3 regions of the Paenibacillus sp. FSL W8-0186 genome follow, and region 3 is predicted to be linked to each of the others. Evidence: riboswitches for the same ligand, from Rfam matches in the RefSeq annotation. Region 3 holds a riboswitch; each other region holds the start of a gene.
What was found. A riboswitch is a leader RNA that binds a small molecule or an ion and turns the genes downstream of it on or off. The one in region 3 is predicted to bind cobalamin.
Positions count from the first base shown of each region.

Region 1: another riboswitch for cobalamin. It lies ahead of MKX50_RS03460 (anaerobic ribonucleoside triphosphate reductase); the one in region 3 lies ahead of MKX50_RS07310 (cobalamin-binding protein).
Region 2: another riboswitch for cobalamin. It lies ahead of metE (5-methyltetrahydropteroyltriglutamate--homocysteine S-methyltransferase); the one in region 3 lies ahead of MKX50_RS07310 (cobalamin-binding protein).

Region 1 covers NZ_CP150207.1:827,353-837,649, forward strand. The annotation lists gene MKX50_RS03460 (anaerobic ribonucleoside triphosphate reductase) at 1-1,722, opposite strand, end outside; cobalamin riboswitch at 1,913-2,149, opposite strand; gene MKX50_RS03465 (MurR/RpiR family transcriptional regulator) at 2,289-3,119, opposite strand; gene MKX50_RS03470 (cell division protein FtsQ) at 3,329-4,201, shown strand; gene MKX50_RS03475 (energy-coupling factor transporter ATPase) at 4,221-6,134, shown strand; gene MKX50_RS03480 (energy-coupling factor transporter transmembrane component T) at 6,118-6,942, shown strand; gene MKX50_RS03485 (PHP domain-containing protein) at 6,988-7,788, shown strand; gene MKX50_RS03490 (MTH1187 family thiamine-binding protein) at 8,001-8,303, shown strand; tRNA gene MKX50_RS03495 (tRNA-Thr) at 8,380-8,452, shown strand; gene MKX50_RS03500 (hypothetical protein) at 8,960-10,099, opposite strand.
Region 2 covers NZ_CP150207.1:2,558,970-2,569,266, reverse strand. The annotation lists gene MKX50_RS11585 (collagen binding domain-containing protein) at 1-409, opposite strand, end outside; gene MKX50_RS11580 (hypothetical protein) at 565-1,032, opposite strand; gene MKX50_RS11575 (response regulator) at 1,171-2,304, opposite strand; gene MKX50_RS11570 (ATP-binding protein) at 2,332-3,429, opposite strand; gene MKX50_RS11565 (response regulator transcription factor) at 3,419-4,114, opposite strand; gene MKX50_RS11560 (MgtC/SapB family protein) at 4,247-4,960, opposite strand; gene metE (5-methyltetrahydropteroyltriglutamate--homocysteine S-methyltransferase) at 5,101-7,407, opposite strand; cobalamin riboswitch at 7,539-7,736, opposite strand; gene MKX50_RS11550 (helix-turn-helix transcriptional regulator) at 7,833-8,192, opposite strand; gene MKX50_RS11545 (response regulator transcription factor) at 8,389-9,030, opposite strand; gene hrpB (ATP-dependent helicase HrpB) at 9,339-10,297, opposite strand, start outside.
Region 3 covers NZ_CP150207.1:1,690,831-1,701,127, reverse strand. The annotation lists gene MKX50_RS07340 (methyl-accepting chemotaxis protein) at 1-700, shown strand, start outside; gene cobS (adenosylcobinamide-GDP ribazoletransferase) at 771-1,817, opposite strand; gene cobU (bifunctional adenosylcobinamide kinase/adenosylcobinamide-phosphate guanylyltransferase) at 1,814-2,404, opposite strand; gene cobT (nicotinate-nucleotide--dimethylbenzimidazole phosphoribosyltransferase) at 2,401-3,480, opposite strand; gene MKX50_RS07320 (ABC transporter ATP-binding protein) at 4,197-4,982, opposite strand; gene MKX50_RS07315 (iron ABC transporter permease) at 4,979-6,025, opposite strand; gene MKX50_RS07310 (cobalamin-binding protein) at 6,022-7,035, opposite strand; cobalamin riboswitch at 7,235-7,494, opposite strand; gene MKX50_RS07305 (RNA methyltransferase) at 7,568-8,524, opposite strand; gene MKX50_RS07300 (MsnO8 family LLM class oxidoreductase) at 8,605-9,570, opposite strand; gene MKX50_RS07295 (histidine phosphatase family protein) at 9,665-10,297, opposite strand, start outside.

The sequences.
Region 1 (10,297 bases), 860 kb from region 3:
TGCAGCCGGATTGCTGCGGGCGCTGCCGTTCAGCTCAATGTAGGAGATGGCTCCCGCATTGCACAGTCCGTGGAACGGTGCTTCCAGCTCGATTTTTTTAGCTGCGCTAATGTTGTAGTATACCGGTATGTGAAAAGAGTTCGTATAATACTCCCGGTCAACGACGCCAGGAATTTCCCCGTAGTCAGCCCGGTCCCGCTTGGTGAATTTCCCCGACAGCCCTTCCGCCGGAGTGGCGAACAGGGTAATGTTCAGGTTGTGTCTTTCGCTCTGACGGTCGCAATAATCGCGCATGAAGGCGATCAAATTATAGGCCTTCTTATATACATCGGCATCTTCGCCGTGATGTTTACCATACATGGCTTTCATGCATTCTGCGAGCCCGATGAAGCCGATCGACAGGCTGCCGTGCTTGAGCAGCTCTCCCACCGTATCCTCGGGGTTCAGTTGCTCGCCGCCCTCCCAGACACCTTCGCGCATCATGAAGTCGGAAGCCTTGGCTTTCTGGGACGATTGAATCCGGAAGCGGTGCAGCAGTCCGTCCAGCGCGATATCCATATAATGCTCCAGTTCCCGGTAGAAGCCTTGTTCATCTGCGGTCTGCCGCAGTCCTAACGCTATGCCGTGCTCCAGGCCCAGCTTGACCAGGTTCAGGGTGTTGAAGGACAAGTTTCCTTTGCCGGAAAGGTGGTTGCGGCCGAAGCGGTCGCTCAGCACCCGCGTGCGGCAGCCCATCGTGGCAAATTCGGTATCCGGGTTCGCCGGATCGTAATACATCAGATTGAGCGGGGCGTCCAGGTTGGCGAAATTCGGATACAGCCGTTTGGCCGAGCATTCCGCTGCTTTCAGGAACAGTTCGTAATTGGGTTCGCCCGGCTGCTGGTTCACGCCCTGCTTGCATTTAAAAATCTGAATCGGGAAAATCGGTGTCTCGCCGCTGCCAAGTCCGCGCATCGTTGCGGCCAGCAGTGAACTGATTACGAGCTGCCCTTCTATCGACGTGCATGTGCCGTAGTTGATGCTCGTAAAAGGAATTTGTCCGCCCGCCCGGCTCGACATCGTATTGAGATTGTGGATGAGGCTCTCGGCGGCCTGCAGCGTTTCGCTTTCGGTCTCTTTAACCGCATATTTGAAGGCCCTTGGATACTGCGCCTGCAGATCAGAGCGAGCCATGGTGATCAAACCGTAATCCGCTGCGCTGTCTCCTTCTTCAAAGTAGTCCAATCCTTTGCGGAAATATTTGACGAAGGATTTGGTTACATAAGGCGCCAGGTCGTGGTCCAGCTTATTGGCGGATACACCGCCGTATTGCGCATTTTGCTGGGACTGAAAAATGATCGCCACAAGCGCCATCGCCGTCATGATCGAATTCGGCGGCCTTACGCTGCCGTTGCCGGTGTTGAACCCTTCGCGCAGCAGCTTGTCGAACGGAATGAAGATGCAGTTCGTCGTTCCGATCGCGTATTGATCCAAATCGTGCACATAGACGATATTGTCCTGAATGGCCTGAACGAGCGGCTTTGGCATGACAAAATGGTTCGCATACCATTTCGCGTACTCGCTGCCGAATTTGCTCATTTTGCCAGAGAAGCTTTCGCCGTTCAAGTTGGCGTTCTCCCGCAGCACCTCAAGATTGCTGCTTGCAACGATCTCTTCTCCTAATGTAATCACTTCATCCAGCATGTCTTGGCGGCTTGTATAAACCGGGTTCATCATCGCCATAACAAAGTTCCCCTCCCGAAAAACTACGCATTACAACCATATAAAAAGGCATTTCCGATCATACAAGGTTGGAAATGCCCGAATGCGCGTTTGAAGAAATGCCTGGATCATCCTATGAAATGCAGGATGAATGCGTATGTAAGCTGCAAGCGGACACCTACCTGTTCCTCGCAGGTTCATCTGGTATTTGGTGTCAAATACAGAAACGGGCAGGTCTCCTGGCTTCCGGACTTCTTCACTGACGCCTTCCCGCAGATGGTTAATATCTGCAGTGGCATTCTGTCAGTGAAGCGCTGCAAGGAGCCTTGGCAAGCTCTTGCATGCACCCGGTCACAGTGGCGGGACCGCAGCGGAATTGCACCGCACTTCCCTTTTAAGCCCCAGCCGAGAAATAGGGGGCTGGATCACCCGATTCCACTATATTTGGTTGTCTGCAACTTACATTACCCCAATATGTAGTGTTTGTAAACAGTCATCTTCACTAGCTGAAGGATGAAAAATCATGAAAAAACAGGTGAAAGCAACCCTGATGCGGCGAGTGGGAGATGCAGAAAAATTGTGAACATTTATCGCGGCAGTTCATGATCGTATTTTTTGCGCAGCTGGTTCAACTGCTCTAATTTGCGCAGATGCTGCTCCTGGTTTCTCATCCCGGCGGCAACGATCAGGTTCTCTACCAGGAAGGTCGGGGCGATCATCGAATGGAATTCCCAAATCTCGCCCCGGCTGGCATACAGGGTCATGTCGCATTGGCCCGAGAAGTCGGAGACAAGGCGATCGGTAATGAGTATCGTGCGGTAGCCGCATTGCTTGGCATGATCTGTGATCACCTTGGCTTCCGGCAGCAGACGGACGAAGCCGAAGAGAACAACGACGTCTTCGCCTGTTATATGAAGCAGATCCTCGAACAGCTCGCTGCCTCCGCGATCAAGGCGATGGATGGACAGGCCGAAGCGGCTGAGGCGGTAATGCATCAGCTGGGCGAGGCCGGACGAGGGACCCGGAGCGTACAAATATACTCTGCGCGCCGTGACAAGCGCATCCACAGCGGCGTCAAATGCTTCCTGTGAATAATGCTGCAGCGTGCTCTCCAGATGTTCGATGCTGGAGGCAAGAAATTGTCCGGGAAAGGATGCCGCGTTGGCTCTATCCATGATGTTCTTCATCTTGGCGGCAGGGGTAACCTCCAGATGCTCGCGAAGCTGGTTTTTGAAATCTTTGATATTTTTAAATCCGACAGAACGCCAAAACCTCGATACGGAGGCGATGCTGAGTCCCAAGTTGTCCGCGATTTCCTGTTCGGTCAGAAAGAGGACAGTTTGCATATTCTTCTGGATATAGTCGGCAATTTTATATTGACCCGGGGATAAGGTTTCTAAATTCCAGTCCAAGTTCATGAGGTTGGCCTCTCTTCCTTCGAATGAATTGATAGCTTTAGATTAACATATCTGCAGGGGGGCGGTAATGAGAATCTAGCCTGAAATGATATATTTTTTACATTAAATAAAGTGATGAAATAATTTTTACATATGATTTACAAGATATAGAAGCAGCTTTAATAAATCCCTCCTATAGTGGAGCTATCTGAAACCAGGAGGGGAAGTAAGTGGCTCAATTAAGGCAAAGGTATGTATTAACCCAGTCCCAGAAAATGATGGTATTCATTCTATCCATGTCGCTGTACGGTCTATCGAATATGATCACCGAGCTGATTCCGTCGGTTCGGCTGGGACCGATCGAACTGTCCGTCGAGTATTTCGCTTTTATTCCGCTGACGCTGTGCATTTTGTTCCATCCGTTCTACGCAGCCGTCGGGGCAGCACTGGGCGAAGTCATCTTCGGGGAGATTATGCTGGGGCAATTCGGCGGGCTTGGCGAGCTGGAGAAGTTCATCGGCTTCTCCCTGGCGATGTTCATCGCCGGGACGCTGGTGAACGATCCGCAGAACCGCAGGCAGGTTGGCGTCGCAGCAATGATGGGAGTCATCATCCACCAATTTATTAGCTGCGCGGTCGATATCGGCAAGGTATGGATCGGTGTGGAGGAGTTCGAGGCGGTGCCGGGCTTGGCGGAGAGCGTGGTAGTTGTTGAGGGAGTGGCTTTTTTGAACGATGTGCTGTTCTCAGGAATTCTGTTTGCGCTGCTGCCGACACTGTATCTTGTGCCGCGCTTGTATGGGAAAATCGAACCGCTCCTTGGCATGAAGCCTAGAAATAATAAGATGAAATATTCATTCGCTGAAATTATGGCTCCCAGATTGATCGTTGTATCCGTAATACTGGCTGTTCTGGCGGCTGCTGCGGAGTTCCTGGCGGAATCGGATATGGCACTCGTTGAATGGGATGCCGACTTCCTGGAGAGCATTGGCGGCTGGTTCATCTGGGTCAGCATCGGCGCTGCCGCCGCGGTGGCATGCCTTACGATCTGGCTGCTGGTTCGCAGAGGAAAACGTTCGGGTACGGCAGGCACCGGGATCTAATCAGAGTGGAGGTTGAAGCATGTATCAAGACAGGACTCTATTGCGGGAGGCGGAGAGAGCGGAGCCCGATTGGATCGTATCGATCGACAACGTGACTTTTACATACCCGGGCGCGGAGGCTCCGGTGCTAAACGGAGTGTCCTTGCAGATTAAGCGCGGTGATTTCGTCGCCGTTATCGGTGGAAATGGGAGCGGGAAATCAACGCTGTGCAAAACACTGAATGGACTAATACCCCACTATTATGTCGGGGATTTCGAGGGGAGCGTCCGTGTGAACGGGCTGCAGACGCTGGAGCATGATGTTGCCCGTTTGTCGCGCCATGTCGGTTACGTCTACCAAGACTTCGAGAATCAGCTTATCCGTCCGACCGTGCTGGACGACGCCAGCTTTGCTCCGCTGAATTACGGGTTCGAGGATTACCTGGAACGCGGGCTGCGGGCATTGCGCTTGGTGGATCTGACGGTAGACCCGAAGGAATTCATCTGGCAGCTTAGCGGGGGGCAGAAGCATCAGCTGGCGCTTGCCGGGGCAATCTCGCTGGATCCGGATATCCTGATTATTGATGAGCCCGTCGCCCAGCTTGATCCTTGCCATGCCAGGGAGATCTATGATTTGCTGAGCCGTCTGAATGAGCAGCATGGCAAGACGATTATCGTTATCGAGCATCATACGGAGTTTATTGCGGAATATTGCAGGCAGGTCGTGCTGATGGATCAAGGCCGGGCCGTATGGTCGAAGCCGGTAGAGGAGGCGCTTCTAGAGCTGGAGCAGCTGCGGTCCAGCCACATTTATCCGCCTCAGGTCACCCAGGCCGCCGCCCAGATCGCTAAAACCCGAGAACGGGATTCTGCCGGGATAGATGGTAGTTGGCCTAACCTTGGCCAGTTCGGCCTTGGCTTGCCGCATCTCGCACCGTATCCGATTACACTTGACGAGGCGGCGGCTTACTTTCAGCGACAGCAGCAGCTGGAGCTGCAGGGGGAATGCGGCGAACTGGTCGGGATCCCTGTTGAAGGTACTGATGCTGGTGTTACTGAAGTTAATACTGAAGCTAACACTGGCGTTAATATGGGCGTTAACACGGACGCAGACCCAATCATTGAAGCCAAGCATGTCCGCTTCTCCTACCGGACGGTGAGCCGGGAGCGTAAGAATGTGCTTCGGGATGTCAGTGTAACGTTCAGAACAGGGGATCTGGTGGCCCTCGTTGGCAACAATGGGGCAGGGAAATCCTCCTTCATGCGGCTGATCACCGGGGTAACGAAGCCTGAAAGCGGCCGGATCGTTGTCAAAGGAATGGATACGGCTGCAACGACGCCCGAGCAGCTCGCCAATACAGTGACCTACATTTATCAAAATCCGGAGGAGATGTTCATTGAGGATTCGATCCGCAAGGATGTGGAGTTCTTTCTTAAGGCTCGCCGGGTGGAGGGATATAAGGAGAAGGTAGACGCCATACTCGAGAGCTTCGGACTGACCGAGCTGCAGCACCGGGACGGCCGGCTGCTCAGCGGCGGTCAGCAGCGGCGCGCTTCGCTGGCGATCGGAGTCGCGATGAATCCGTCCGTGATTCTGCTCGACGAGCCGACCGCGAACCTGGATATCGCGACCCGCAAAGACATCACACGCCTGCTGCTGCAGTTGAATCGTCATGTGGAGACCGTCATTGTGGCAACTCATGATATGCAGCTGGTAGCGGAATGGGCCAACCGGATTATCGTGATGCATCAGGGCGATATTATCCGGGACGGAACACGGGAATCGGTGTTCGGCGATGCCCATTTGCTGGAGCAGGCTGGCCTTCGGGCGCCGCAGATTTTAGAGCTTAGCCGCAGGCTGGGGATGGCGCCGCTCAGCTATACGGTGGACGAATTCACGCAGCGCTGGAACGAATCGAGAAAGGGGGCGGCGAGGCATGGAGTATGTTCGTAAGCTAATGGACCGCGTATCGGTGGAAGGGGTCAAAATCGAGCTGCTCAACACGGCCTATGGCAACGGCAATACGTTTTTGGCCAGACTGGATCCACGGACGCTGTTCCTCTGGTATTTGTATTTCGGCATCGCTCCCTGGTTCATTCATAACGAGGTGCTGCTGCTCGGCATGTTCCTGCTCCTGGCCGTTACGACGATGATATCACGGGTGAGTCCGCTCATTATAGTCATCCTTTGTCTCGGCTTACTGAGCCAGGCGGGGTATCTGTTCATTGTATCCTGGCTGTTCGGCGGGGGTGGGGAGACGATTCTGCCCCTGCTGAAACTGACGATGAAGCTATCGGTCATTTCGATGGCCAGCATTACCGTATTTTGCTCCATGGACCCCGAGAAGCTGAGCGACGGGCTGCTCCGCATCGGCGTCCCCAAGCAGGTGTCGTTTGGCATCGCCTACGGCTATCGGACGCTTCCTAGCCTCGTGGAGGAGTACCACCATATTTTTCTGTCGTTCCGGCTGCGGGGCGTGGCACCAAGGAGGCATGGGCTGCTGTACTGGAGGAGCATCGTTTATTTTTTGAAAATAGCGGTGCTGTCTTTTTACCCATTAATTCTGAGCATTGCCAAACGCACGCGCACTACGGTGGAAGCACTGGAGGCCAAGGGCTTCTCGTACGCCTACCATTCCCCGGAGGCCAAAAGAATCAAGCTGTCATACATGAAATTTACCGCCCGTGACGCCGTGTTCCTGCTTGGCTCGGGATTGTACGTCGTACTGCTTCCTGTTCTTGCAGCTCAAATCTCCATATAAATGAATGATGCGGATAGTTTATTATCAAATACGAAGGAGAATCCGATGAGAATAGATTTGCATACCCATGTCAAGCTTGCCAAAAAAACAGTCTTCAGCCACGCTTATTTCAAGGAAATGATGGCCGAGGCGGGAAAGAACGGACTGGATGCCGTCGCCATGACGGAGCATTTCAACACCTGGCGGTATGAGGATATTTATGAAGTGCTGGACCGGCATTATCCTTATGAGCACGGTTATTATTTAGCTGAGGGGATCAAGGTGTTTCCCGGCATTGAAGTAGATATTCAGGAGACGGGGCATATTTTGATTATTGGCGACCGGGAGCGGATATTGGCTTTGAGGCAGCGCCTGGAACCTTATACCGAGAAAGGGCGGTTCATCAACTTCCAGTCGCTGCTGGATTGGAGTGAGGGACAGGGCTTTTTACGCATCGGCGCGCATCCTTTCCGGCTCAGCACGCCGCTGCATCATTTGCCGGTTGAACTGCTGCGGCGTCTGGACGCTTTTGATCTGAACGGCAAGGATATTTATGCCCAAGGCTTGGAGGCTTATCGCGCTCAACTCGATGAATTTGCACAGCGTCTGAGGCGTCCTGTTGTCGGGGGCAGTGATACGCATCAATATATGCAGTACGGCAGTATTGTTAATAGCTTTGACGAGGAAGCAGGGACGGCAGAGGAACTGCGCGGCCTGATCCGGCAGGGGGCGTATCAGATAGAAGTTTCGCCATGCCTGCATGCGAAGGTGAAGTCAGCGAATGTGATCAAGGCGCTGTTGAAGAAGGAGCAGGCTGTTTCCGAAGAGAGCAGTGGCGATTTGCGGGAGCTCGGGGAAATGGCGTAAGCGGGCGAAGATCACTACACAGGCAAGGTACAGGGCCTCTTCCGGGTGCGGGAGAGGCCTGTACTTCATTCCTCCATGCAGATTATGATACGGTACTGGGTATAAGGGTGTGCTGAGTTTATTTGAAATGAAGGGGTGGAAATTGTTACAATAAGAGGCAGTGGAATGCGGATTAAGAAGCATGGACAATACTCTAAGAAGGAGGGAGAAGCATGGCGATTGCAGAGGTAACGGTAATTCCTATCGGGACGGGGTCGACCAGCTTAAGCCCGTACGTAGCTGAGCTGCAGCGGGTATTAGAGAAGCAGGAAGGCATCCAATATACGCTGACCTCAATGAGCACAATTATTGAAGGGCCATTGGACAGCGTGTTCGCTGCGATTCGCGCGATTCATGAGTCGCCGTTCCAATCGGGTGCTCAGCGGGTGTCCACCTCGATCAAGATCGATGACCGGCGCGACAAAGCGAGCTCCTCTGAGCAGAAGCTGCGTTCGGTGCAGGCGAAGCTGCAATAAATTCCTGATTTTGAGGACTTGCAAAATTTTCAGATCGAGTTATAATATTTTTTGTTTCCACTAAATTAGTGAATATGCTGGTGTAGCTCAGTTGGTAGAGCAACGCATTCGTAATGCGTAGGTCGGGGGTTCGAGTCCCTTCACCAGCATCTTGCTAAAGTCAAGCGCAGCGCGGCTTCCGAGGATTTCGGGGTCGCGCTGTTTTTGTGTTTCTATGCAAACTTCTAACATTCTTCTGACCTTTATTCGAGTAAAGTATTGTTTTTGGGATTAGTTTGTTCTCCAAGAAAAAAGAAGAGATTGTCCTTCATCTGACAATCCTAAGACTGAATGGCTCCATATACGATTGTCTACTGAGGAGAATTCAATTCTTGCTAACTATTGCTGTGTACCAATTCCAATCCGCTTTACATTAGAAGCATAGGGGCATCACCTATACCGCTTATTTTACCAGATTAACTTAATCATTAATCAAGAAATCTTTTAATTGTTCACTTCGTCTTGGCTTTTTGATCTTTTATATTTTAAAGTCGAATAAGATATTTCTTAGTTGGAATGACCCTATCATGTACGCCTACAATCTGCCCTGACACACTTTATCTATTTTAATGACACCTCTGTTACAACCGAATCTCCATTTTGATTTTATGTATCGGTCAATTCTTTCGCTGGATTGTTGTTAAATAAGCGAATAGAGCGGTTATGATAGCAGTAAGAATGGTAGTGATTATTGTTGATATGTTGTTCTGAACCCATTGAGATATATTTTGAAAAAATGATTCGTTATTTACAGTAAGTTTATTTACTGTTCCACTTGCCGAAAATATGCCCCCTATTTTTGAATTTTTATCTACAGATAAATTAGAGTTAAGTTGATTTTTTGGATAATTCTTGGCTCCGACTGAGACTGCAGCATTAGGTATTTCATACTTTTGAGGTTCACCAGTCCTAAATACAGTTAGAACTGCATTCTCTTCTCCAACGATATCAATCTCTTTTGAATAACCATTGTAACTCAATGTTTGGTTCTTCTCAGTTTGTATTTTGAACGAAAAAGGATGTTCTGTTAAAAATTCCAGCATGATAGATGGTTTCCCTTTTTGTGAATCATCATTAACAGATATTAATTGTATTTGCTGATTGATGGGTGTCTCCACATTTTTAAGGTATACCTGAACATGATATTTAAACAAGAGCGTTACATCCGATTCGGTTGATAAACTCCAAACAGTTTTGCTCCTTATGGGTACAGTCTCACTTTTATCCGACCAATCAATGGACTTACCTTGACCAACGTTTACTTGAAACCCACTGAGATATTCAGAATTATCATAATTATTATGTATCCCTAATGTGTCAAGTTCATTTAAACCATTAGACTCGATCAATACATTATTGTCTAATAAAAGATTTGGAATTGTTATATTAATATCATCAAAACTATCTCTACTAGTTGTGTAATCATAAACAATTCGTAGTTCATATGGAGCTATGGTTTGGATCTCACCATTTACCTTTACAGAAAGGGGGGTAGTATTTGTCATTTCTCCCTGAGTAATATACAAGCTATCTGTAGTTGCCTTTAAGTGAAGTCCAAACATAGTATCTTTCAAAACAATATTGTTAGTATTAGTTTTATACGTAAACCAAGCATCTCTAGGAGTAAATATAAACAATAAGAAGATTACCCCAAACGTAATGAATACTAATAATATAGATGGGAAAATTCCTCCAATAAGTTTCGAATTACGTTTCTTCGTCCTTCTAAGGTAATCATCTATAATATCAAAACTCATGTACACAACCTCACACATCAATTTGTAAAAATCAGATTCATGTTAACATAATTTTTTACAAATTGATATTACGATTACATTAACTAGGGAGAATGAAGTGTTAAATAGTCCAGGGGTCTTTCCTGACACTCCAACAGCAGGTATCTGCTGCTTTCTTCTTTTAAATTTAATTTAACTATCTTGCCCCTTTTATTAATT
Region 2 (10,297 bases), 870 kb from region 3:
CGCTCACATCTTCATCGAAGGTAACAATCACATGGCCGTTTTTGGAGGCGGCAAACTTGCCGATTTCTAAGCCGCTAATTTCGAGAATGCCATTTACGCTGTTGTACAGCTCGAATTCCTGTGGAATATCGAACTCAAACGTGCTCCCGGCTACGTAATCATGACCGTTCTCAAGCTCCCATTCATATTCCAGGGTCACCGGTGCTCCCATGACCACCGGGTCGGCATTCGGATTATAGACGGCGTCAATGACGCTGCCTGTCCCATCCTTCAGCGTGACCTTGGTCAGAATGCTCTTACTGTTACTGGAGCTGCCCAGGGGCGTGTTCGCCGATGCAAGTCCGGGACCTAGGATGCTGTGTAGAAACAGCATGGCGGCTACCAGTAATACAAAACCTTTTTTTCTCATACTTTAACCCGTCTCCTATTTAGAACTTGTCTTCCTTGTCAAGGATCTACTGAATTATCCCCCCCTTCATCGGTTTCTTCAGTGGCAATCCTATACTACAAAATCAGACTAGACAAATTCTCAACAAACAGGATGGATGCGGTCGTAAAAGCTTGTTATTGAGCCATTTTCAGCAAAATTACATCGTTTTCCTGAAGCTCATCTTCTTTTAAAGTATAGAAACTGTAAAATTTCTTCCGTTTGACGGCCATGGCAAGCCAAGTAAAGAAATCCTGCACCATATCATCCACCCACTCGTCTCCTTTTCGGTACAACTTGCGGGAGTATGCGATGCGCAGCTTGGTTTCCCCTTTCCAGGTGAACAAGAATGTATTCTCTTGGCCATGGTGCAGCAATTGAATTTTAAAATTATCCTTCAGGAGGTAAGTGTCCTCGTTGCAGAAGAATAAAGGACCTTTCGGCGTAGCGACGATGCCAAGCATCTGCCCTTCAAAATTAATGTAATAGCCTCTTCCGTAGTTGGCATGCTTATCCCTAGCAATTTCGACTTCCTTCATAGAAAGGAGATCCAAGCCTTTGGAAACAATAGTTGAACGATGTCTAAAGTTACGAATCAATTTCATGTGCAGCTCTTCCCCCAATTTTTGTATGTCAAATATTCTTGTCTCCATCATAGAAAACTGGCCTATACAATTTCTAAACAATTGAACAAAGACTCCGCACATACAAAAAAAGCCGCACACCGGCGACTATAGAAATGACTATTGCTCAATCATATTCTGCTTAAACCATTTGATGATGTGAGGGCTTGGCTCCTCATTCAGCTCTTCCTGGTAGATCCGGGTAAGCATATCATATTCCCGCTCGACCAGATGGGGATAGTTCATGGAATGATGGATTTTCATCAGGGCAAAATAAGCTTCTTCCTCTAGAGCATGCTGCCTGCAAATAGCGCTATAGCTGTTGATTGCTTGATCAAGAAGCCCCGCGCGCTCATACAGAGCAGCGACTGCATATGAGGCCTCAAGCCAAAGCTCCTTAAGCCGCTGGCGCTCGCTCTCCGCCCACCAGTAATCATGTTCCTGCAAATAATGTCCTGTGTACTGCCTTATAGCTTCAGAGCATCGATCTACACGTTCCAAGGTTGGGGGATAGAGCGATGCAAGCTGTGACTCCCACTGTTCCACATCAAGAACGACATTTTGAATTTTCAGAATGTAGCCTTCCGTTGCGTTGGCAATTTGAAATCGTTCCCCGAACGGCTCCAGTGTTTTACGAATATGATAAACCGCTGTGTATAGCTGGGAGTATACTTTATCCATCTCGTATTCGGGCCAGAGTAAATCGATCAAGGCCGACTTTCGAACCAGCTGCCCTCGATGCTGAAGCAGGTACAGAAAAAGCTCCTGCGCCTTGGAGGTTCGCCACTGCATGATGGAAAATTGCCCAGGGGAGGTCTCAATCGTAACCTGCCTCAGTACATTGAGCCGAATATGCTCTTCCTTCCGCGGCACCTCCTGCTGTTTGGAGACCAGAACCCTCCGCGACTTGACGCGTTCCATCGTGATGGCTAATCGTTCGGCAATAATAGGTTTGACAATATAATCCAAGGCATTCAGCTCGAATGCTTTTACCGCATGTTCGTTATAAGCCGTCACGAATACGATATGCATGTCCGGCTTCTTCTCTAAAATTTGCTCCGCCAGCTCGATTCCGTTAATTTCAGGCAGGCTGATGTCGAGGAAAATAACGTCTACATCCTGCTGCAATATTTGCTCTTTGCCCTCGAATGGATTGGTGTATTTCCCTAGAATCACTACTTCATCAAGCTTCATCAGCTGACGCTCCAAATAATCCAAGGCCAGCCTTTCATCATCTACCAAGATTACCCTCATCGTAATTATGCTCCTTCAACAACATTGCTAAGGCTTCGATTTCCTTGATAACTTGACGGTAAATGCGGTCCGGTCTTCGTCGCTGTCCGCAAAGATTTCACCTTGATGAAGATCGACGATATGCTTCGCAATTGCCAGACCAATGCCGGAGCCTCCTGTATTCGTGGCGCGCGATTTCTCGACCCGGTAGAACCGGTCGAACAAATGGGGTAGATCCGATTCCGGAATCGGCTCGCCGTAGTTGATTACCTCGGTTATGACCTGATCTCCTTCCACGCGGCCGCGAATATCGATATATTTTCCTTCGCTGCCATAACGGATAGCATTGACGATCAAATTCTCGTATACTCTGCGCAGCTTGTCCCCATCAGCAATGACATAGAGCTGCTGCTCTGCGAAACAGAGCCGGCACTCCATATCGCTCTCCTGCAGCTGCCAGCCGAAGTGCGCCGTAATTTGATGAAGCATTTCAACCAGATTGATCCGGCTTTTGTATAACTTCATTTCTTTGTTCTGCAGCCTTGTAAACTCAAATAAATCCTGAAGCAGCTGCTTAAGGCGAAGAGATTCTTCATAGGCCATGCCGACGTAATAGCGAAGCTCCACCTCGTCCTTGTACCGGTCCTGTTCTATCAATCCCAAATATCCGGTAATTGACGTCAGCGGCGTGCGCAGATCATGGGAAACGTTCGTAATGAGCTCATTTTTCGTTTGCTCCGCCCGCCTCTCCTCCTCCATAGAGGTGCGCAGGCGATCGACCATGCGGTTGATGTCCGTCGCCAGCTGGCCCAATTTCCCAACGTTCTCAATTGGAATTTTGTGCGTGGTTCCCTCCTCGATCCGGTGCACCTCTTCGATCAGAAGCGCCAAATACTTCTCCTCATGACGGCGAATGCTGCGCCGGTAGAAATAGAGTGCAAACAGCAGGAGGATGGGGACGCCCGTAATGTAGTAGGCATCAGGATATCCGATATTCCGGTTCACCCAGCTAAGCACATAACCGATAGTCACCCACGGGAATAAGGCGTAGAACAGCTTCGCTACCAATACCAAAATAAGCAGGGCAACAATGGAAGTGACTACAGTCCATAACAGCCACGTTAGAAATCTGAGGCTAGCTTTCAATTTTGTAGCCAACCCCCCAAACGGTGCGAATCAGCTTTTCGCCGTCCATTTCTTTCTCCAGCTTATCCCTCAGCCGGCTGATATGAACGGTTACCGAGTTGTTGCTCTCAAAGTACTTGTCTTTCCAAATCAGCTCGAATATCTCCTCCGAGCCGAACACCCGGCCGGGGTGACTAGCCAGCAGAAACAGGATATTGAATTCAATTGGCGTCAGCTTGACTGCCCGGCCATCGACCGTCGCCGTATGCGTCTCTTTGTCGATTTGCAGGGACCCCAGATTGATGATATGATCCTGCGAAGGCTGCGTAGGCTGCATGCTGTAAGAGGAGCGGCGCAGCAGCGATTTGACCCGCGCAATCAGCTCTAGGGGATTGAACGGCTTCACCATATAATCGTCAGCCCCGGTCATAAGGCCTGTTATTTTGTCCATATCCCCGTCCTTGGCGCTGAGCATCAATATCGGCGTGGTTCGCGTCTCCCTGATTTTCATGCACACGGTAATTCCGTCCATGCCCGGCATCATAATATCCAGGATAACCAGATCTATGGGATCACGCTCCACAATGTCAAGAGCATCCAGTCCATTGTCGGCCTTAAATACGGAATAGCCTTCATTCAGCAAATATATCTCGATCAGCTTTGCAATCTTCTCATCATCGTCTACGATTAAAATTTGTTTGCTCATCCAATAATCCATCCTTTGGTGATTGTTCGAATAAACCAAGTTAGTTCTATCATACCATGACCGAACCGCCTAATTATGAATAACTTTCTGATTATCTTACAAACGGGCGGATCCATTGGAAAGTTACAAGCACTACAAATTTTCCACTTCAACACTGATGACATGATCGATTTGGCGCACAAAATGGTATATTTCCGTCGTGTATTCCCGCTCCGAGGCCGAGATGACCATATCAATACGCTGACGGCCCTCCTCCAAATCTTTAATTTTTAAACGGCGTATGCGATGACGGTTCCATTTCGCTGCTGATCCCTTCTCTTCCTTCCGTTCAATGATCCGGATCAGATCCGTAACGTTGCCTCGATCCTCCATCACGATTTTGACGGAGACATCGCGTTGATTCAGTTTATAGGGTCCAAGCCATTTGATCATATAAGGAATGAAATTCACCGCCAAAATGAGCAGGACAACCGCCAGCGCTGCTTCAAGATAAAATCCGGCGCCAATTGCGATCCCGATGCCCGACGCCGCCCATATCATCGCTGCCGACGTAAGTCCGGAAATGCCTTCATTGCTTCTCCGCAGAATAACCCCGGCGCCGAGAAAACCAATACCGCTGACAATTTGCGCTGCCAGGCGCATCGGGTCCATATTCGGATGATCCGGTCCGGCGAATTTGTGAAACGATTGTATAGAGACGATGGTCACCAGACAGCTCGCGATACAAATGACCATGCTCGTCTTAATGCCCAGCGGCTTCTGCTTCAACTGGCGGTCAATGCCGATAAACAAACCGAACAGAAGCGCGATAAACAGCTTCATAATAATTTCCCATTCCAATAACATTCGTAATCTCCTCCTGCGTATAGAGAGAGTATAAGTGTAACTGCTATGTTTAGGCCATCAAAAAGACTGCCCCTTAGGTTACTTTTATAACCTATTCAGGGCAGTCTTATGATTTACCTTATTACATAAAAGTCAGCGGATTACTTTGTGCCGACCAGCGATTCCTTGGCGCGGTATTGATTAGCGGCCAGCACCATATTCTTCAATGATTTCACGGTCTCATCCACTCCCCGCGTCTTCAGGCCACAGTCCGGGTTGATCCAGAACAATTCGGGATCCAGTACCTGCAGCGCGCGGTCGATCATGGAGGTCATCTCCTCAACCGACGGAACTCGCGGACTGTGAATGTCATATACGCCTAAACCGATGCCGAGATCGTACGTATGCTCTTCGAAGCTATGAACGAGCTCGCCATGGCTGCGCGAGGTTTCAATAGAGATGACATCCGCATCCAGTGCACGAATGGAATCGATAATGTCGTGGAATTCGCAATAGCACATATGGGTATGAATTTGGGTCGTATCGCGCACAGTCGACGTCGTGACGCGGAACGCCTTGACGGACCAGTCCAGATACCCCGCCCAGTCTTCGCGTTTCAACGGCAGCCCTTCACGCAGCGCAGGCTCGTCGACCTGGATCATCTCGATGCCTGCTCGTTCCAGCGCCTCTACCTCTTTACGCAACGCCAGCGCGATTTGATAAGCGACCTGCTCACGCGATAAATCACTGCGCACGAAGGACCAGTTCAGAATCGTAATCGGCCCGGTCAGCATTCCCTTGACCGGCTTGTTCGTCAGGGATTGCGCGTATTCCGTCTCCTTCACGGTCATCGGCTGGTCGAAATCAACATCCCCGTAGATGACCGGCGGCTTCACGCAGCGAGTCCCGTAGGATTGAACCCAGCCGCCCTTCGTAAAGGCGAATCCCGGCAGCTTCTCGCCGAAGAATTCTACCATATCCGTACGTTCGAATTCGCCATGTACGAGCACATCGATGCCAATTTCCTCCTGGAGGGAAATCCACTGTTGAATATGCTCCTTAATAAAGGAATCGTATTGCTCCTGGCTCCATTCCCCTTTGCGCCATTTCTGACGGGCGGAGCGAACCTCTGCCGTCTGCGGAAAGCTGCCGATGGTCGTCGTCGGAAGCAGCGGCAAATGCCATTTCTCTTTCTGTTTTTTGCGGCGAATGGCGAACGCGCTTCCCCTCGAGGCCGGTTCAGAGGCGATTTTCTCTACCGCGGCCGCTACGTTTGCCCGGTTGCGGGCTGGATCCTTGGCCAGATTATCGAGAGCGATGCGATTGCTTTCGAATAACCCCTTCACACTATCAATACCTGTACTCACCGCAGCGCTCAATGCGGCGACTTCATCCAGCTTCTCTTCGGCAAAGGACAAAGCGTCGCGAAGCACTCGCACCAGCGTCTGCTCCTGCTTAGCCGACACGGGCACATGCAGGAGGCTGCAGGACGGCTGCACGATAATCTCGGAATCCGCAGCCACTTCCAGGATTTCAAGTAACAGCTGCTTCTGGCGGTACAAGTCCGTGCGCCAAATATTGCGTCCATCGACCATGCCCGCTCCAAGCGTCTTGCCTGCCGGGAATCCATATTTACGCAGCGCAGCCAGGTTGCCGTCCAGCCCGTGTATGAAGTCAAGTCCGATACCGGCAACAGGCAAAGACACGACCTCCTCATAACGGTCCACCGCTTCGAAATACGTTTGCAGCAGAATGGAAACTTCCGGAGCCTCACGCTGAATTGTTTCGTAAATGGCTCTTGCCCGCGTTATATCCTCGGCCGACACAGAGGTCACCAAAGACGGCTCGTCTAATTGAACCCAGGCTACACCTTCTGCGGCGAGCTCTTGAAGCACTTGAACGTATAGCGGCAGCAGCTGCTCGACCCAATGGTCCCACTCCGTCGCTTCGTTAAACCCTTTCGATAGCTTGAGGAAGGAGTACAGCCCGATCAGCACAGGTCTTCCATCGATCCCCAGTTTTTCCTTGGCTTCGCGGTAAGCAACCAGCGGACGGTTTACCGTTAGCTGCGGTTTTCTGCCGCCTAGCTCTGGAACAATATAATGATAGTTCGTGTTGAACCATTTCGTCATTTCACTGGCCGGCGCTTCTTTATTTCCCCGGGCGATGGCATAATACGTGTCCAGAGATACCTCGCCGCCGCTATAGGAGAACCGCTCCGGGACAAGGCCGAACATAGCGGCCATATCGAGGACATGATCGTAATACGTAAAATCGCCTACAGGGATGATCTCGATCCCCTGATCCCGCTGCTTCCGTAAATTATGAAGCCGTATTTCCGTTAATTGCCCGTGCAGCTGCTGCTCGTCCAGTTTGCCAGCCCAATAGGCTTCAATCGCTTTTTTCCATTCCCGTTGTCCGCCGATTCTCGGATAACCTAAATTTCCGCTTTTTACCGTATAACTCATTCACAATTCCTCCCCAGTGTATATTCTTCCAATAACAAAAAGGTCCCCTATAGCTGGAACGGCTAAAGAGGACCCTCGTCATACTGCGCGATGGCTCAAATCTTTAACACCTCCCTATCTCCCGTAGGTACAGCAGTGCTGACAGAACAGGCAGGTCTCCTGGCTTCAGAATCATAACTGGACAGCTGCCTTCCCAATGACGGATCATCAGTGGCACCCATGCTTCCAGCTCCTCTGTTACAGTGGCGGGACCGCGCCGGCATTGCACCGGACTTCCCTTTTAAGCTTCAATCGACGGCGATTGAAGCACCTGTTCCCACAATATTCGGTTATGAATATAAAATTTATGTTACTTCATGTTGTCAAATAATACAATACAAATCGGATTAGTCCTAGAATAAACATGCAATATTTATGCACAAAACTCAATAATTATCGGCAACAGCCTTGTTCAGCATACCGATGCAGCGGTCTAAATCGACCTTAACCTGCTTTTTGTACAGCTCGGCCTTCTCAAGTCCGTCATCGGTAAAATGATAGAGTACGATTTCTTGGAAATCCACGCTGGGATCATTCCCTTTCAGATGCTTCGTGCGATACAGTACCCCTTCCTGCACGAGCTCATGAAGGGCCCGGTATATTTCGCTCTGCGGAGGAACATAGCCAAACGGCTTAAACTCTTCCTTCAACTCTTCAAGCATCTGGTAACCGTAGCCCCTTCGCTGCTCTACCATCGAAATCAGATAGAGCTTGATATATGCCCGCTGTGCAATCATAAAGGCCATCGTTCCACCTCCTGCTCTTTCTTCAAAGTATAGAACAGCTGTGAATTTTTCACAATAGCCGTCTAACCTGCTCTTTTATTACGATAGATTAGCTGCTAAGTGCGTAGAAAGAAGCAGGATTGGCAAACAGGAGCAAAATAGCTTTTTGGGGTTTCTATTGTGAATTTTTCATATGATGAAATTTGATAAGTTGGAGCTAACTTTCGATCCAACCTTGCTCCAAAGCATATCTCGTCAATTGCACGCGATTTTCCAAATGCAGCTTTTGCAAAATGTTTTTCAAGTGGTTTTTGACCGTCTGATCGGATATTTGCAGTTCCTTGGCGATTTCCCGGTTGGTCAGCCCTTTGGCGACCCAGTCCAAAATCTCGCGTTCCCGGCTCGTAAGCGGGTGATCGGCGCTGTTATTTTTCTTGGACAGCGGAAATTCCTGAAGAATCCGGAAAGCCAGCTCACTGGACAGCGGGGCTTCGTCACTGGCGACCGCCCGCAAATATTGCAGCCAGGTGCCCGGCTCCAGGTTCTTCAGCAAATAGCCCTGCGCTCCCTGCTTCAGCGCTTCAAACAGATGAGCTGCATCGTCGGAGACGGTGATCAGCACAATTTTAACGTAAGGATATTTCAGCTTAATTTCCCTCGTTGTTTCCAAACCGTCTTTGCCTGGCATATGGATATCCATCAATATAAGATCGGGCATCCACAGCTCTGTCTGCAGCAGGGCTTCGTCTCCATTGTCGGCATACCCGATAATTTCAAAGCTGTCATCGTCCGACAATATTTCACCGATGGCCTCGCGGGCATGGGGATGATCGTCAACGACTAACACTCTTACCTTCATGGCCTTGTCTCCTTCATAATCATGTTAGTTGTGCTTGCTTCAAGCTGGTGGCGTACTCCACCGAATATACGCCATAGGTCTAAGCCTGGCAAGCTTTGCGGCAATGCAAATACCAGGGATCCTCATTCCATGCCGAACAGGTCCGAGCCGAGGAAGTCTTGGAAATGAGACAAATTCTGCACATACCATAAACAAACAGGACGCAAAAATGCAAGGTACAAAAATAGAGCCCGAGAGCATCCGCTTCGTCTTGCGGATGGCTGCCCATGGCTCCAAGCTTCCAGTTATATATTCCGTAAATAAATGGTTCATTTCGGGCGCACTCGATTCGTCGCCGTGGCCTGAAGCGGGTCATCCGGCCAATAATGCTTCGGGTAGCGGCCCTTCAAATCCTTCTTCACCTCGAAATAAGCGTAGTCCCAAAAACTCCGCAAATCGGCCGTAACCTGCACAGGACGCCTGGCTGGTGACAGCAGGTGCATGATGACCGGGACCTTTCCATAGCCGATGCGAGGCGTGTCCATCATGCCGAATAGCTCCTGCAGACGGACTGCGGCATATGGCTCTCCTTGATCATAATGGATCTGAACTCGGGAGCCGCTGGGTACTGTCAAATGCGTAGGCGCCTGTGCATTCAATTCCTGCTTCAGCTCCCACCCCAGCTCATTATCAAAAATCGCCGCCAGGGACAGGGACTGCAAGTCCGATCGTTTGCGAAATTGGACGATGTAAGGCGCGAGCCATACTCCCGCAGATTCCGCCAAAGCTTCGTCAGAGAAATCCGGCCAGCGCTCGCTCAGCTTGCGGAGAAATCCGATTCGGGCCTGCAGCTGCCGAGCCTTGTCGTTCCAAGGCAGAATCTCCACGCCAAGCGTTGATACGGCATGCAGCAGCGCCTTCGTAAAATCCTCGGCTACAGGCTGAACCGGCTGTTCCCGAAGCACAATCGCCCCTAGCGTCTCCCGCAGACGAACGCGGACGGTCCCTGCTTCCTCATCCCATTCCGCCTGTCTCTCTTCCTGGATATGCTCACCGTAATACTGCTTCAAATCATCCCGTTCCAGGGGAGCAGCCAATAAAATCCGCCCCTCTGTCCCTTCATCGTCAACTTCTGCAATAGCTAGATAGGGAGATTCTCCAAGATGCTGCTTCCTGGCGAAAACAGCGCCGCGGCCGCTGCGCAGCAAATATCTGCCATCAACTCTGCGTTTGGCGATCCGGTCTGGATATGCAAACGACACCAGCAGGCCGCAAGCCTCAAACCATT
Region 3 (10,297 bases):
CGAAAAAATCGGCGAAGCCTCGCAGAAGGCAATCACAGGCAATGAACTGGCGCACGGCGCTGTCGACGGCATGCTCCTCGTTGAAGAAGCCGCAGCCGAATCGATGAACCATATTTCCCTGATGAACGAGCGCTCCGAAGCGATAGCCCAAATCGTTGGAACGGTTAAGGAAATCAGCAAACAGATCAACATCCTGGCGCTCAATGCCGCCATCGAGTCGGCCCGCGCCGGCGAACAAGGCAAGGGCTTCGCGGTCGTAGCCGAAGAAATACGCAAGCTTGCCGAGCAATCCCGCATCGCTACCGATGAAATCGGCGATTATCTCCTCGCCATCCAGGAGGAGTCCGGCAACTCGGTTCGTGCCATGCAGCGGGTCAGCGAGGAAATCCAGTCCGGGACGTCCCGCGTCAAAAACGCGGAAGAAGCCTTCTCCCAGCTGACAGAATGGATTCAATCGATAAACTTGACCATTCAATCGATCTCCTCTTCGACCCAGCAGGTTTCGGCCAGCGCGGAAGAGGTCACCGTCTCTGTAGAAGACGCTGCCAGCATCACAGCTAAATCGCTCGAGATGATCGAGGAAATTGCCGGCAACTCTACAAGACAGGCGGAGGAAATTAAGGATCATGCCAACACCGTGCGCAGCCTGCATGAAGGCGCACTCTCCCTGCGGGAATCCGTTAGCAAATTTATCATCTGATAAATGGGTAAAAATTATTTACTGCCTCAGCAAAGCCGTGATACTCAAGGTACCACGGCTTTGTTGTTTTTTACCCCAGACAAATCACCGCTGCTAGCAGTACCGCTGCCTCAATGCCTTCGTTCAAAGCGCCGTAGACATCCCCCGTTAATCCGCCTAGCCGCTTGCTGATCCTGCTGGCGGCCAGCGTGCCTGCGAGCCAAGCAACGCAAGGAGCAGCACAGTATAACAGCACAAGAGAGCCTAGAACAGTTCCCTGTTCCAGTGAAATTATTGCCGTTAATCCAGCGGCGGATAGCAGCAGGGCGGCAGCCGTGGAAACAGCAATACTGCCCGGCTTCAGCCCGCGAAAATTGCCCGCAAGCCCTTCACCCTGCCGCGCCGTCGGCCATGCCTGCATAGCATAGGTCATGAACCAGCGGCTCCATATCGCTGCCGTCAGAAGCGCTGCACCCACCTGGGCAAAGCCATAGCCGATCAGCGTGTAGAGGAGAGACATTTTCAGCAGAAGCAGCAGCACGCAAGCGATGACTCCCATGGCGCCGACCCGGCTGTCCTTCATGATTTCCAGCATTCTCTCCCTGCTCCGGTAGCTGAGCAGCGCATCCGCTGAATCCATCCAGCCGTCGAGATGCAGCCCCCCGGTCAGCCAAATCCATAAAGCGAGGATGAGCACTGCAGCCGGCATTGGCGGGAGCACCCAAGCACAGCCTGCAGCAGCCAGACCGAGCGCAGCACCTATAGCGAAGCCGACCAGCGGATAGTATTTGGTACTGCGCCGCAGCACCCCCGGCGTAAAATTCACCTCAACCGGCACAGGAAACCGCGATAAAAATTGAAACGCCGCCGCCAGCGGCCAATCCTTGCCGGTATCCTTAATGGAACTGGCATCGGGTAAGCCCGGACTGTTAGTGCTGTTAGTGCTGTTAGTGCTGTTAGTGCTGTTAGTGCTGTTAGTGCTGTTAATGCTGTTAATGCTGTTAATGCTGTTAATGCTGTTAATGATGATGGGGTTATTGACGCTGTTGGTGCTGGATACGCTGTTATTGTTGCTGTTTGCGCTATTCGTGCGGGGATCGTCCACAACGTTTTTTTCGCTTTCGTTGCCTCTGCTCATAGCTTATACTCCCTGCTTTTCAGCTCGATCGGAATTCCCGCTGTAACAAGAAATACCTGATCAGCTATAGCGGCTACACGCCGGTTCAAAATCCCCGCCAAATCCCGGTACTGCCTGCCCAGCGGATACGCGGGAACAATCCCGCTCCCCACCTCGTTAGTTACAATTACAAGCGTGCCCCTGTAACCTGCGATCGCCTCAAGAAGATGATCGATTTCCTTCATCATCCTGGATTCGGCATCAACCTGTTCGCCAACAGCGAGCAGCATATTGGACAGCCATAGCGTTAGGCAATCGATCAGTACGGCAGGAGAGGTTTCGACTTCAGTTTCTGCGTTCGCTTCTTCAAGCTGACCGTTTCCCAACTCAAAGAGTAAATTGCTTAGCTGAAGCGGCTCCTCGATCGTCCTCCATGTATAACCTGCCGCTGCCCGATCCTCGCGATGCAGAGCAATTCTCTGCTCCATCTCTTCATCGAAAGCCTGAGCAGTGGCGATATAGTATGACCTGGATGCGTGCTTCATACACCAGCGTTCGGCAAAGCTGCTCTTCCCGCTCCGGGCGCCGCCAGTCACCATAACGATCACTTCGCATCCTCCTCGACAGCCGTTTCACCCGCAGAGATTCCCGCACTTTCGAAAGTAGCCATTTCCTTCATGATCCGGCAAGCTCCGTCAATCAGATGCAAAGCAAGCGCACCGCCCGTTCCTTCACCGAGCCGCATATTCAGCTCCAGCATCGGGGAAAGTCCAAGCTCGCGCAGTACCTGAATATGCCCCGGCTCCTGCGAGTGGTGGGAAGCCACCATATAACTTGCCGTCTCCGCGCATAGCCTTTGAGCGACTAAAGCTGCAATGCTCGAAATAAATCCATCGATAACGACCGGGCACCGATGGGCGGCTGCGCCAAGTATAACCCCAGTCAATCCGGCTATCTCCAGTCCGCCCACCTTGGAAAGCACATCAACCGGATCATTGGCGTCCGGCTGATTTACCGCAATGGCCCGGTCTACTACGGATGCTTTATGCTCTAACTTGCGTTCGTCAATTCCGGTGCCGCGGCCGACGCATTCGGCTGGAGCAATGCCCGTAAGCACACTCATGATAGCGGCGCTAGCCGTTGTATTGCCAATGCCCATTTCACCGGTGACGAACAATGTTGTGCCTTTATTCACAGCCTCCTTCACGACGGCCACCCCGGCCAACACAGCCGCTTCTGCTTCCGCACGGCTCATTGCCGGTCCAAGGGCCATATTGGCCGTTCCCATCCTCACCTTCCGCTCCAACAGATCCGGATGACTCAGCTCGGCATTCACGCCGATATCAACACATAACACTTCCGCCGAAGCCTGACGGGCAAATACATTAATCGCCGCTCCGCCAGACAAAAAATTCAACACCATTTGCGGGGTAACCTCAGCCGGAAAAGCGCTAATCCCTTCCTCGCAAACCCCGTGATCCGCAGCCATCACAATGATCGCGCGCTGCGAGAAACTTGGTTTAACCTGCCCGGTTATACCGGCAAGCTGAACCGCCAGCTCCTCCAGCTTGCCAAGACTGCCCGGCGGCTTGGTCAATCGATCCAGGTGCTCTGCCGCTGACTCTGCCGCTTTCTTTTGCAGCGGCGCAATTAATCCAATGATGTCCGAAATGGAATAGCTCATCCATCAGCCCTCTTCTCTAAATTAATCTACAATATGTCGAAAGTTTTGCGGTACCTTTGCTTACGGACACAGAAGGCGCTACAAACTCGTTGGTTGCTGGCTCGTTGGTTGCAGTTCGTTGGTTGCAAGTTCGCTAACGGACACAGGAGGCGCTATTTGACCTGTTTGCGTTGTTTTCAGCGACCTAACGGACACAGGAGACCTTATTGGCACCAACTCTGTGCAAAAAGCCATGATTGGTGCATATTAGCGGAACCACGGTCCGTTAGCCGCCCGTAAACCGAGGTTTTCGTGAAATAGCGGAACCTGTGTCCGTTACGCTGGCATGGGAGTTGCAAAACTACTAGCCAGGGCACCAGTAGCCTAAGTTGCTGCAAACTCGCTGGTTGCTGGTTCGCTTACGGACTCAGAAGGCGCTATTTGACCTGTTTGCGTAGTTTTCAGCGACCTAGCGGACACAAGAGACAGGTACTGGCACTGGTACAGCAGACACGGACAATGATACTGGCAATGATACTGGCACATTTACAAGTAAAGGTACAGGTACGGTACAGGTACGGACACAGATACTAGCACATACTCACATACTCACATACTCACATACTCACACACTCATACCTCATACCTCATACCTCACACCTCATAACTCATAACTCATAACTCATAACTCATAACTCATAACTCATGCCTAACTTCTCACGCCTCGCTTCTCCCACTCATGTCCCCTGTTCACTACGCAGCAGCAATTGGGGCACGCCGCGATCCGGATGCATGACCGAATAAGCATCCACTTCAAACAGAGACTTCACTATTTCCGGGGTAATAATTTCGTTTGGCGTTCCCATGGCAACGATTTTGCCATCCCGCAAAGCAAGCAGCTTGTCGCAATACAAGGCTGCCAAATTCAAATCATGCATCACGGCAACGACCGTTAAATGTTCGGCCCTCTGCCAGCTCGAGACCAGTTCCATGAACTGCATCTGGTAGCGGATGTCAAGGTAGGTCGTCGGTTCATCCAGCAGCACAAGCTCCGGCTGCTGCGCCATCACTTTGCCGAGGGCCACCCGCTGTCTTTGCCCGCCGCTGAGCACATGCAGCGGCTTGTTCTCCAGCCCTTGCAAATCCAGACGGCTTACAATTTCATTGAGCAAAGCCTCGGCACCGTTGCCTTCTTCCTTCCCGCGCCAATTTTGAAAAGGGAATCTCCCCATTTCCAGAACCTGGCGCACCGGAAAAGCCATCGGCGGCAAGCCGTCCTGCTGAAGCACGGCGAGTCTCCTTGACAGCGCCTTGCGTCCGTAGGCTGCCAGCGGCCTGCCGTCCAGCGTTACCTCCCCCGCCTCAGGACTCTCTACGCCTGACAGCACGTTCAGAAGCGTCGTCTTTCCGCTGCCATTCGGCCCGATAATTCCCCAGAAGTCGCCCCGCTGCACCTGCCAGTCAATCCCCTTGAGCACTGTTTGGCGTCCGTAGGATTTCTCTACCCCTTGTACTTCGATCATTGCAGCTCCTCCATTCTCCGCTTCTTATTGCGGTACAGCAGATAAGCAAAGAACGGAGCGCCGACGAAGGCCGTGACCACGCCCAAAGGGATCTCCGTTGGGGCCAATACCGTCCGGGCGGCCAAATCGCTCCACATCATGAATATCCCTCCGCCAAGCGCGGAGAGCGGAATAATCAGCCGATAATCTGGTCCCGTGATCAGCCGTATCATATGGGGAATAACCAAGCCGACAAAACCGATAACCCCAGACACGGATACAGCCGCCGCACTCATTAACGTTGCCACGAGTAAAACCAAGACCTTCGTGCGATCAACATTCAGCCCGGAATGGGATGCCTGCCGCTCACCAAGCGCAAGCAGATTTAAGCTGCGGGCCTGGCTCCATAGGAACAGCAGCCCAATGACCAGATAAGGGAAAAGGATGATCGTATACGACCATCCGCGCAAACTGAGACTTCCCATCGTCCAGTATAGTATTTCGTTCACCGTCTTTTTCGACATGGCCGTCAAAAAAGAAACGATCGCACCGAGAAAAGACTGCATGACCACGCCCGACAAAATAAGGCTTTCGATCGGAATTTTCCCGTTTTCCCTGGCCAGCCACATGACAACAAGCAGTGTGCTTGCCCCTGTTATAAACGCGATAACCGGAAGCGTAAACACGCCGATTAAGGAGAACTGCCAACCAAAGAAAATCAGCGTAGCCGCACCGACCGCCGCGCCCGAGGAAACGCCTAAGGTAAACGGGTCTGCCAGCGGATTGCGCAGCACGCCCTGAAATGCGGCCCCCGCCACCGCCAAAGAAGCGCCGACCAGCATGCCGAGCAGTACGCGCGGCAGCCGTACCTGCATAACGATCTGCTCTGCCGAGACGTCCCAGTCCGGCGTAATCATACTGCCGATCCATGGCAGGCGGTGAAGCAAAATGCCGAGAATCTGGCCGGTCGGCAGAAAAACGGAACCAACGCCGATGCAGACCAGCAGCGTAACAGCCAGAAGTGCCAAACCCGCCGTTCCGTATCCCGCCAATTTATTCATCATTGCTGGATCAATTCCGGATAAATGGCCCGTGCCATTTCAATCAATCCCTGGGTCACGCGCGGTCCAGGACGGCTGAGCAGGTTATCATCCAGGCCGATGACACGGTCTTCTTTTACGGCCGTAATTTGATCCCAGCCACCACGTGCTTTAATCATATCTCCAATCGTCTTGTTGTTCTCGTCGACGACATTTTTGGCAAACAGAATAGCGTCCGGGTTGGCCTTAATGATGTTCTCTTCATTGATTTCGTTCCAGCCTTCCAGATCGGAAGCTACGTTCTCTCCCCCGGCCAGCGTAATCAACTCGTCCATAAACACGCCTTTCCCAACGGTCCAGCCAGGCGAAAACTCGATGTAGACTTTCTTTTTCTGATCCGGAGTCAAGGACTTAACGGCATCCAAGACCATATCGCGTTCTTTCTCCATTTGGGCGACAACTTCCTCGGCTTCTTTTTGCCGGTCGGTAATTTCCCCTACGGCTCTAATATTCGCCAGCGTTTCGTCCAGATTGGTCGGATTCGATTGATAAACCTTGATTCCGAGATCGGTAAGGCTTTTTACGGCAGCCGGATCGATCAGATTGCCGGCCAGTACCAGTTCAGGCTTGGCAGCGATGACCGCCTCAACGTTGACCTGGAACCCGCCCATACGCGGCTTGTCCTTCACCGCTTCGGGATAATCGTCGACATCGGATACACCTACGATTTGCTCATCCAGCCCAAGCGCGAATAATCCTTCCGTCTCCGATGGAGCCAGCGAAACGATTCTTTGCGGCGCGGCTTCGAAAGTGAATTCCGCGCCAGTAACATCCTTCACAGTCAACGGATAGACTGTGCGCTGCGCATCAGACGCAGAATCCCCCTGCTCCCCCTGTCCGGTTTGAGTGTTCTGTTCCTGCTGAGCTGGAGCATTTCCTGTGTTCGTGCCTGCCGCATCCTTGCCGCAGCCAGCCATCACGACGAGCATGATCGCTAAAAGCCAAATGCCCCAGAACTTTCTAAATTTGTTCATGAAATCTCTCTCTCCTTACAAGGCGTATAATTTGTACATGAAAAGCCCGTTCTCAATGGAAATACAGCAAAAAGACAGGAAAAAACCCCATCCGTTCAGGATCGGGCTACGTCTACAAGCAAGTCCATGTACGGTACAAGCCACCCAGCTTGTCCGCAGCATAACTCTTTTAGCAGAACGTATCCTTTCCTCGAAGGACCGTCTCTTGATTCCCATAGGCAGGTCTCCTGACTCCAGGTTGCCGATTCGGCTCGCCTTCCCATCTTCGCATGTCCCTTTCCTGCAAGTACCTTCAAAGTAAGGCAGAGTGCGGGTTTAACGAATGACAGTGGCATACAATGAGCTTCATCCCTGTTTACAGTGGCGGGACCGTGCCGGAATTGCACCGGCTTCCCTATTAACCCGTGGCGGAAGCTTGCGGACAAGCGCCGCCTTGGGACCTACGGTTTTTCCATTTGGCAATAGGCATTCATACATCTTCGTCTGTATTGGATTATAGGGGAAAACCGCACAGATGACAATCATTCATCCCTTACCGATTAGCTCCGCAAACCCAAATATGTCTGACAAAAGAACTTTTGCTGACCGTTCCGTAATCGTGAATTCGAAAACCGGCGTCAACTATCTCCTTCTCCAGCTGCTCCGTGGAAACGATGACAGTCCTCTGGCTAAACCGTCTTATGCTGCGCAGCATTTCGCCGCGCTCCACGGGTGACAGCACGGAGCATAAATTGTACGGCATGTCCACGATAGCCGCATCATATAGCTCGCCTATTTCATTCAGATCGCCCAGGCTGACCCGATCATCGCCGTATCCGAAATGGCACAAATTGATTCTCGCTCCCCGGACTGCCAACGGGTTAATATCCCGGCCTACGATATCGATCCCCATTGATAACGCCTCGATCAGCACATTCCCCATTCCGCAGCAAGGGTCGATGGCCTTGACGGCGTACGGCTCGGGCACCGCGATGTTCACCAAAGCCCTGGCGACAGCCGTGCTCAGTCCTGTGGAATAATTGCGCGGTTTGCTTTTATGGCGCAGCCAAACGGACTCTGCCGCATGGCATATTCCAAGCAGCCAGTTCCCGTCAATGAGCATTAGGCCGAACGTCACCTCGGGAGTGCGCATATCCGCTTTACCTCGAATACGACTGCCGATCTGCCGCTCGAGCTCGCGCTGCTCCTCATAGCTAAATGCAAGCATGCCGCCCCGCTTTATGCATACGACTTTAAAAGTTGCACCCTGAAGATCAAGCTCAGCCGCTTGCAAAGTCACGCTGCCCGGATCGCCGCCAGTTAGCAGGATATCTATCCGGTATGAAATAAATGGACTGCGGCTCGGATCCATCCGTTTGTCCGTTGCGATGTACCCTTCCGTATTCGGCGAATGTCCAAATAAAGCCGTAAGCTCCATTTCGCATAGCCGCCGCTCATTCTCATGGCAGGCGTAAGTGTAAATGTAACCGCAGCTGTTTTCTTTATACATATAAATCTCGCTCCTAACCTTGAACTCACCTCTGCACGTCTGCACGGGATCAAGTTTCCTTTACAGCGATATACGGGTCATTATTCCGCACCGTCAAACACCGCCAACCCCCGTAGTGCCTCGGCCAGCAGTCTGTAGCATTCCAGCCTTGCCGCATAGTCAGGAATAGGGCAAACGATCAGAAATTCTTCATTGGCGTATTCGAGCTGCATATCTTTAAGCTGCTTATGCACGCTATGCGGCGTACCGCTTATGCTTCGGAACGAACCCCGCCCCGTTTGTCTCGCCGTCTCAGCGAGCACCTGGACCCAATGGGCAGCTTCACTCTCCGTCCCTGCGCAAATTACGCTAACGGCCAGCAGCGTCTTTGGCGCACTTTGCAGCGCAGAGGGCGTAAAATCCGCCCGATAGGCAGCCAGTATGTCTACGCCGTCACGCTCGCTCATAAACTGCCCAAAAACATAACCCGTTCCAAATTTGGCCGCGTATTCCGCGCTTTTCTTGTTCGTTCCGAGCATCCAGACCGCTGGTCCGATTTGCGGCTGGGGCCGTGCGGTTACGGCATGCCCCTCATACTCGTAAACGTCCTGGAGCAGCTCCAGCAATGAAGCAATCGTCTTCGGCAGCTCAGCAACCCGTGCTAAAAAATTGCCGCTAAGAGCCATGACAGTGTGGGCTTCTCCGCCCGGAGCACGTCCCAGTCCCAAATCTATCCTGCCCGGATATAATGCAGCCAGCAGCCGGAACCACTCCGCTACTTTCAGCGGGCTGTAGTGGGGCAGCAGAACGGCCCCCGAACCGAGGCGAATCCGTTCTGTCTTTGCTCCGACATGGGCCAGCAGCACCTCTGGCGAAGTACAGGCCAGCCCGGGCATATCGTGATGCTCAGCCGTCCAATACCGGGTGTAGCCCCATTTTTCGGCATGCTGCGCCAAAGACACAGCTTGTCTTAACGCCTCTTCATCCGAATTCCCGGGCAACCGGGGAACCAGATCTAGCACACTAACCGCCAGTTGCACGGATGTTCCCGTTCTTGTTTCTGGCATGCCCATCACTTCCTTTGTCGGTATTGATGCATAATAATGAGCTTTGATTTATTTTCTCCAGCACAAGACCTCGCCTTGTGCTGTTGGGGCGTGATTAATCATAATACTCCTGAGCCGCTAAGCCGCCTGCAGCTCTTTCTCCGATTCCAAGCCGAAGTACGCCTCCAGCTTCGACAGCCGTATCCCAAAATCCCGTTCCAGGACGCTGCAATGAGGCTGCGAGCGAGACGACGCCCCCATGAGTGACAGCAAGAATCCGCTGCTCCATATTATGATCTGGGCATGGGTTACGTTGCGCCAGGTTGACCCACTCCTCATAGATACTTCTTACCCGCCGGTGAAAATGGTCCCACGTTTCCCCGCCGGGTGGATTTACCGATACCGGATCATCAATCCAGGCGCGATAAACCAGGTTATCCTTGAGCATTTCATACGTCTGCCCTTCCCATTGCCCAAAGTTCATCTCCCGCAGACGCGAGTCGTATACAGCCTTCCCGGCAAGATCTGGCCTGACTCTCTCCAGGGTCTGGCGGCAGCGCAGCAGATCGCTGCAATATACCGAAGAGAAAGAAACGCCCTCAAGCTCCTTCTCCAGACCCTCCAGTCCAGACGCTTCATCATCCAATAGAGCAACATTCGAATGCCCCTGATAGCGCCGCTCCCTATTCCAGCTAGTACGGCCATGGCGGACCAGCCAGAGCTCAGCTGCGTAACTCCTTTGCTTCTT